Regions from separate parts of the Kitasatospora sp. NPDC057595 genome, predicted to be linked through region 1. Evidence: riboswitches for the same ligand, from Rfam matches in the RefSeq annotation. Region 1 holds a riboswitch; the other holds the start of a gene.

Region 1 (3,884 bases):
TCCAGGTCTCCTTGGTGTCGGCGCGCGGGCCGACCCAGCGCAGCGCGGTGTGCCGGACGTCGGCGCGGCGGGAGCTGGTGAGGTGGACGTGGCTGCGGCCCTTCGCGGTGCCCTCGACCCGGACGCTGCGGGTCAGGTTGAGCACCTCGGCGCCGACGGTGACGCCCCCTCCGGCGGCGACCTTCGGGTGGGGGTGCTTGAGCGGGGTCTCCAGGGTGACGGTGGTTCCGCTGACGGACCGGATGGTGACGAGGTCGTAGCGGTCGGCGAAGCCCTCCTGGTCGGGCGGGCCGGTCGGGGTGACGGCGAGTTCGTCGCCGGGCAGCCAGCCGGCGGGCGGGGCGGCCAGGGCGAGGGCGGTGTCGCCGGCCCTGAGCTCGCCCTCGGCGCGGACCCAGGCGGTCTTGGCGGCGCCGTCCAGCCGCAGGTAGCCCGCGCCGGTGACCCAGAGGCCGACGTCGGTGTCGACCACCTTCATGCCGTCGCCCTGGAAGCGCTTCTCGTCGACGCCGGGGAAGCGCAGGGTGTGGACGTGGGTGCCGTCGGGGGCGAGGGCGAGGGCGCCGCGGACCTCGACGTTGCCGGCGGCGGCGAGGGTGAGGGTGCGGTCGGCGGCGAAGGTGAGCGCGCCGCCGGGCTCGACCAGCAGGGAGCCGACCTCGGCGTCGGTGTCGAGCAGCACCCGGTCGGTGATCCGTACGGCGCCGCGCGGGCCGGGCGGGTTGCCGCCCCAGCCGGCCCGGTCCGACCAGCGGCGTCCGCCCTGGTCCACGGTGGGCGCGGGGGCGGGCTGTTCGGGGGCTCCGCCGACCGGCGGGCCGCTGCCGTCCGTCGGGGCGCCGCCGTGGCCGCCGTCGGGGCCCATCGGTCCAGCGGCCTCGGTCGGGGTCGTCCCGATGACGGCGGCCGGGGTGACGAGCCGGGTCTCGCCGGTCAGCGAGCGGCGCAGGACCTCCTCCCCGCTGATCGCCGCGAAGGCGGTGCCGACGGCGAGCCAGCGCAGTAATGCCCGGCGGGTCAGGTGAGTTCGGGTCGGTTCGGGTGGGATGTCCGCTCTGCGGTGCTTTGCCCGGCGATGCGCTCCAGCCGGCCGAACGGCCGGACGGGAGGCGTCCGGCTCCTCGTCGATGCCCATCGGTGCGTAGCCCTCTCCCCGGACGGCTGCGGCGTGCCGGCGTGCCGCCGACGCTCTGAAGCATAGGCAGTTGCATTGGCCGCCACCGGCGTTGCGGGAAATCGGTCATTTCTGATCATGAAGGGCGGCCATTCGGCCGGGATTTCGTAAACCGTGACGAGAGTCACACATGTTTGCGGTTTGAACGCGCCTCTGCTTAACGTGCTCCCCGTTCGTGGCCACACGGACCCAGTTCGTCCGCGACGCCGAGTCCTGCCGTCGGGCGCACTGGCAGCGCAATGCACCACGGCAGGAGCGGGGGAACCACAGGTAGTTCGCCCAGGACCGGTCCACGGACCGGCCCGGGGCTAGGGGTGAAGCCGCGTCCACAGCGCGGCCGGGCAACTCCAGCCCGAATCCGACAGCTCACCTCGCAGGCGTGGGAGAGGACCGCGTCTTCATGCTGCCCACCAACGGCACCCGACTGTCCGGCCGTACCCGTCGCGCGATCGCCACCCTCGGCGTCGCGGGCATCGGCCTCACCATCCCCTGCCTGACCGCCGGCACCGCCTCGGCCGCCTCCGTCGCCACCTGGGACAAGGTCGCCCAGTGCGAGAGCGGCGGCAACTGGAGCATCAACACCGGCAACGGCTTCTACGGCGGCCTCCAGTTCACCAGCTCCACCTGGGCCTCGTTCGGCGGCACCGGCTACGCCGCGCGTGCCGACCTGGCCACCAAGGACCAGCAGATCGCGATCGCCGAGAAGGTCCTGGCCGTGCAGGGCCCCGGCGCCTGGCCGGTCTGCTCGGTCCAGGCCGGTCTGACCAAGGGCGGCGCCCCGGCCGCGGTGGACACCTCCTCCGCCGCCGCCACCACGCCGGCCGCCCAGACCCCGGCCCCGGCCGCCAAGCCCACCGAGAAGCCCGCCGAGAAGCCCGCCGCGGCCCCGCAGAGCCGGCAGTGGCGTCAGCAGGCCGGTCAGCAGGCCGCCGAGGACTACACCGTGGTCGCCGGCGACTGGCTGTCCACCATCGCCGACCGGCACCAGGTCCAGGGCGGCTGGCAGCGGCTGTACGAGCTCAACCGCGCCACCCTGACCGACGGCCCGCACGCCATCTACCCGGGCCAGCACCTGACCCTCGGCGAGCGCGCCACCGGCCAGGGCTTCGACTGGTTCAACCGCGACCAGGGCGGCGCCCAGGGCCAGGCCCAGACCCCGGCCACCCCGCCGGCGACCAAGCCCGCCGCGCAGGCCGGGACCCCGGCCCCCGCCCCGACCGCCACCGGCAGCATGGCCGCCGCCGTCGCCTTCGCCCAGTCGAAGGTCGGCCAGGCCTACGTCTACGGCGGCACCGGCAACGGCGGCTGGGACTGCTCCGGCCTCACCCAGGCCGCGCTGCGCGCCGCGGGCATCTCCGTCCCGCGTATCGCCGCCGACCAGGCCGCCGCGTCCACCCACGTCTCGCTGGACGCCCTCAAGGCCGGCGACCTGCTGTTCTGGTCCAACAACGGCAAGGACTCCGGCGTCTACCACGTCGCGCTCTACATCGGCGACGGCAAGTACGTCGAGGCCGCCAACCCGAGCTCGGGCGTGCGCGTCCAGACCGTCGCCAACTGGGCCCCGGACTTCGCCGGCCGGGTCTGACCCCGCCACACCGTCACACCTGCCGCACCTGCCGCGCCGAAGCCCCCGGGGAGAGTCCTGCCGCTCCTCCCCGGGGGCTTCGGCCTGCGCGGACGCGCCGGGGCGGGTCCGGGCGCCGGACGGCCGTGGCCAAACGGGGCCGCGGCGGGCATGCTGCTGCCCTGCACCCGAGGAGGAGTCACCATGGCACAGGTCACCGTCTCGCTCGACGCCAATCTCGCGATCGACGTGATGACGCTGTCCGGCACCAGGAGCCCGCAGGACGCCGTCGAACTGATCCTCCGCGACTACCTGGAGCGGGGCCGGCGCACCGGGACCCGCACCGGCGACGCCGCCGACGGCCACCGGGTCTCCCAGGAGCGTCCGAACACCCAGGAGGGCTGAGCCCGGGAAGGCCGAGGAGCCCGGGACCCCCGAAGGACCCGGGCACACCGAAGGGGCCCGGGAGCAGCCTGCTCCCGGGCCCTCTCCCGGGTCCGCTCAGCGCGCGCGGGCGCCGGTCGACCCGCGCATCACCAGCTCCGGCTGGAACATGAACTCCCCGCGCTGCGCGGCGTTCCCGCCGACCTCCTCCAGCAGCGCGTCCACCGCCGCGGTGGCCATCGCCTCCACCGGCTGGCGCACGGTGGTCAGCGGCGGCTCGGTGAAGGCGATCAGTGGCGAGTCGTCGAAGCCGACCACCGAGACGTCCTGCGGCACCGACAGACCCCGCTGCCGGACCGCGCGGATCGCGCCGAGCGCCATCATGTCGCTGCCGCAGACGATCGCCGTGCAGCCCTTGTCGAGCAGCGCCCCGGCCGCCGCGTGCCCGCCCTCCACGCTGAACAGCGTGTGGTGGACGAGCCCCTGCGCCTCCTGCGCGGTGAACCCCAGCACCTCGCGCATGGCCGCGGTGAAGCCCTCGATCTTGCGCAGCACCGGCACGTACCGCTGCTGGCCGACCGCCAGGCCGATCCGCTCGTGGCCGAGTTCGGCCAGGTGCTGGACGGCCATCCACATCGCGGCCCGGTCGTCGGGCGAGATGAACGGCGCGTCGATCCGCTCGCTGTAGCCGTTGATCAGCACGAACGGCACCCCGCGTCCGGCCAGCCGGGCGTACCGGTCGTGGTCGGCGGTGGAGTCGGC
Region 2 (3,884 bases), on a different contig from region 1:
TGCGGGCCCGGGAGAGGTAGCCCTCCGGGTCGGTGGAGAGCATCAGCTGGACGGTCCGGGTCATCCCGCCGCCGCGGTACTCGGCGCCCGCCACGGTGGCGAGGTCGCCGCGCAGCCGGTTGAGCTCGTCCTGGGCGACGGCGATCTGCTGCTGCAGCGTCCCGGTCTCGTTCTGGAGCTTCTGCTGGGCCTCCTGGGCGGCGTTGAACCGCTCCGAGGCCTGCTCGGCCTCGTCGTAGAGCTGCTCCACCTGGGCCTTGACGTCCTTGCGGTCGGCCGGGCCGTCCGGCGAGCCGGGCGCGGCCTGGGCACAGCCGGCGGTCGCCACGCCGAGCGCGGTGGTGGCCGCCGCGGTGAACACCAGCGCCCGGGCGAGCGCGTGCGCACCTGACAGCGGGGAACGGCGGTGCACGGCCATGCGACGTCGGCTCCGATCCTGGGCCCGGCCCGCCGCCGCGCCGGGACGGGCGGCGGTCGAAGCGGGCGTCCGGTGGCAGACGTTAGCGAGTCCGGGCAACCGATTCCAAACCCCTCCGAACCCGAATATTCGGACACTTATCGGACGTCAGATCGGTTCGCGGACCGAGCGCCCCGTCGGGCCGGGGAACGCCGCGGGCCCGGTCCCCCGCATGGGGGACCGGGCCCGACGGAGCCTGCCGACCGTGGGTCAGAGGCGCACGATGGTGTTGACCGGCATGTTGGAGGCCGACTCGTAGCGGACCGACGCGCCCGGCTTCGGGGCGTGGATGACCTGGCCGCCGCCCACGTAGATGCCCACGTGGTGGCGGTCGCCGTAGAAGATCACCAGGTCGCCGGGCTGGGCCTTGGAGATGTCCGACCCGATCTGGGTACCGGCGGTGGCCTGCGCCTGCGAGGTGCGCGGCAGCGACACGCCCGCCTGGGCGTACGCCCAGCCGGTGAGGCCCGAGCAGTCGAAGGAGTTGGGGCCGGTGGCGCCGTAGACGTACGGCGAGCCGAGCTTGCTCTCGGCGGCGGCGATCGCGGCGGCGGCGCGCGAGCCGTTGGCGGCGGGCGCGGCCGGCTTGGTGGCCTCGGCGGCCGGGGCCGACGCGGTCGAGGAGCTCGACGAGCCGGAGGAGCTCGACGAGCCCGAGGACGGCGCGCTCAGGTTGCTGCGGTTGTTGTCCCGGGAGGCGCGCTCGGCGTCGGCCTTCTCCTTGGCGGCCTTGGCGGCCTCGGCCTTGGCGGCGTCCGCCTTCGCCTTGGCCTCGGCGGCGGCCTTCTCCTCGGCCGCGCGGATGGCCTGACGCTCCTGCTCGGTGAGCGTGTTGAGCAGGTCCTGGGCCTTCTGCAGCTTGCCCTGGACCTCCTCCTTGGAGGACTTCAGCTGCTGGGTGGTGGCCTCCAGCTCGCCGAGCTTGGCCTGGGTCTCGGTGCGGTCCTGGTCGAGCCTGCGCTGCTGCTCCTGGAGCTCCTTCAGCGCGCCGGACTGGGTGGAGCCGGCCTGGTTCAGGGCGTCGGCCTGGCTGAGGAAGTTGTCCGGGCTGGCGGAGAGCATCAGCTGGACGGTCTGCGAGATGCCGCCCGTGCGGTACTGCTCGCCGGCGATCTCGGAGAGACCACCCTGCGCCTCGATCACCGAGGCCTGCTGACGGGCCACCTTGTCCTGCAGCTCGGCGACCTGCTTCTGCAGCTCCTGCTGCTTGGCCTGGGCGCCGTTGTACTTCTCGGTGGCGACCTCGGCCTGCTCGTTGAGCTGGTCGACCTGCTCCTTGACCTGATCCTTGGTCGGCGTCGGGTCGGCGTGGGCGCCGGACTGCGCGGAGAGGGCGACGGCAGCGGCGGCCACCCCGGTCAGGATCGAGACACGGGCGCGGCCGGCGGGCTTGGGACGACGATGGGACGCCACGAAGGCGGACTCCTTCTTCCTCATCCGCCTACCGGGTGAGCTGACGGGTTCGGGCGGAAGCGTGCCCTACGACGCCTCACCCGCCGCTCGCGCGGCCGGCCTGGCGCCGATTCACCCCGGAGGAACGTGGTTCCCCGGCTCCGCTCCACAGCGGGCCCCCGACTACTGGGTCCTCACTCGAACGGGCGACCCGAAGGCCCCGTCCCACTGCTTCGCGAACTCGGCGGCGAACCCCGCCGCCACCCAGGCTGGGTGATCGACTGTGCGTGGTTCGAGTCACGACCCTAGTAACAGATCCGTGATCCGTTCAAATCCTTGTCAGAAAAAAGCCGGAAGAATGCCCAAGTTCTTTTGTGAATATGACCGACCGTGACCAACCATCCACGTCCGGCTGATCATTTTCCGTCAGACGGTCGAACGGGCGGGCGAAACGCCAACGCCACCCCCGTGCGGAGGTGGCGCTGATCACAGGAGCCCTCGGCGGGCCGCCCGGGCGTGTCGTGCCGGTCCGTCAGACCCGGCGGATCGTGTTGATCGGCATGGCGTCGGCCTTCATCACCTTCACCACGTCACCGGTGTGCGGCGCGTGCACCACCATGCCGTTGCCGATGTACATGCCGACGTGGCTGCGGTCGCTGCGGTAGATGATCAGGTCGCCCGGCTGGGCCTCGGCCAGCGACGGCACCCGGGTGCCGTAGTTGCCCTGGGCCTGCGAGGTGCGCGGCAGCGAGACGCCGGCCTTCCCGTACGCCCAGACCATCAGACCGGAGCAGTCGAAGGTGCTCGGGCCGGTGGCGCCCCAGACGTACGGCGAGCCCTGCTTGCCCATCGCGTTGGAGACCGCGGCGCCGGCCATGCCGCTGGCCTGCGGCAGGCTGCCCAGGTCGGTGCGCTCGTTGCCGCGCGAGGCGCGGTCGGCCTGCTGCTGCGCCGCCTTCAGCGCGGCGCGGTCGGCGGCGCTCAGCGAGTTCAGCAGGTCCTGGGCTTCCTTGAGCTTCTTGTTGACCTCGGCCTTGGACTGGTTCAGGTCCTTGGTGGTGGTGTCCAGCGAGGCCAGTACGGCGGCCGCCTCGGTCTTCTGCTGGTCGAGCCGGCGCTGCTGGTCCTGCAGGCCCTTGAGCGCCTCGGCCTGGCTGGAGCTGGCCTGCTGCACGCTGGAGGCCTTGTCCAGGTAGCCGGACGGGTCCGAGGAGAGCATCAGCTGGACGGACGGGTCGATGCCGCCGGTGCGGTACTGCTCGCCCGCCACCTCGGACAGCCCGGCCTGGAGCTGGGTCATCTGCTCCTGGCCGCGGGCCACCTGGTCCTGCAGCTGGTCGGCCTGCTTGCGCAGCTGGTCGGCGCGCTCCTTGGCGCCGTTGTACCGCTCGGTGGCCTGCTCGGCCTCCTCCTGCAGCTGGTCGATCTGCGCCTTGACGTCGTCCTTCTTGGGCGACGGGCTGGGCGCGGCGTGGGCGGCGACCTGGGCGGAGAGAGCGACCGCGGTCGCAGCGGCAGCGGTGAGCACGGAGACCCGCGCGCGGCTCGGCTGCTTGGGACGGCGGTGGGAGGCCAAAGGGACCGGCTCCTTCTTCCAATGGCCTCACCCGAAGGGGTGAGAATCCGGAAAATAGGTTTGACGCCAGACCCTAGTGAAGATCCACGCTTCGCGCCACTCCCCCGATCGCGTGAACCCGCGCCGCCGATCTGACTTCACAGAACTCGCACACCATCGCCATCACGGCGCTGACCAGCCGTCATACCGACCGGCTCGCAGCCGGGAGCGGTTACGGCCTGGCCAACCGGTTCAGCAGCAGCACCGATGCGACGGGGCGCGCGCCGGCCTTCCGCACGCCCTCCGCGACCTCCCGGTCGGTGGAGACCACCACCACCGGGCGCCCCTGCGGCTCCGCCCGGACCAGTCGGCGGATCAGCTCGTCCGCCGTCTCCCCGGTCCGGCTGAACCGCACCCGCACCCCGCGCGGCGGCGCCATGATCACCGGCACGTCCAGGTCCTGGCCGTCGAACACGCAGG

What was found. Region 1 has a riboswitch for cyclic di-AMP ahead of ACFU9E_RS27935 (transglycosylase family protein). Riboswitches for the same ligand answer to the same signal wherever they lie in the genome.
Region 2: another riboswitch for cyclic di-AMP. It lies ahead of ACFU9E_RS22475 (NlpC/P60 family protein); the one in region 1 lies ahead of ACFU9E_RS27935 (transglycosylase family protein).

The regions. Positions count from the first base shown of each region.
Region 1 is NZ_JBHVGL010000021.1:158,704-162,587, reverse strand. It holds gene ACFU9E_RS27940 (hypothetical protein) at 1-1,135, opposite strand, end outside; cyclic di-AMP (ydaO/yuaA leader) riboswitch at 1,441-1,567, shown strand; gene ACFU9E_RS27935 (transglycosylase family protein) at 1,554-2,759, shown strand; gene ACFU9E_RS27930 (hypothetical protein) at 2,943-3,143, shown strand; gene ACFU9E_RS27925 (LacI family DNA-binding transcriptional regulator) at 3,240-3,884, opposite strand, start outside.
Region 2 is NZ_JBHVGL010000015.1:37,322-41,205, forward strand. It holds gene ACFU9E_RS22470 (NlpC/P60 family protein) at 1-418, opposite strand, end outside; gene ACFU9E_RS22475 (NlpC/P60 family protein) at 668-1,870, opposite strand; cyclic di-AMP (ydaO/yuaA leader) riboswitch at 1,881-2,037, opposite strand; gene ACFU9E_RS22480 (NlpC/P60 family protein) at 2,382-3,425, opposite strand; gene ACFU9E_RS22485 (NYN domain-containing protein) at 3,637-3,884, opposite strand, start outside.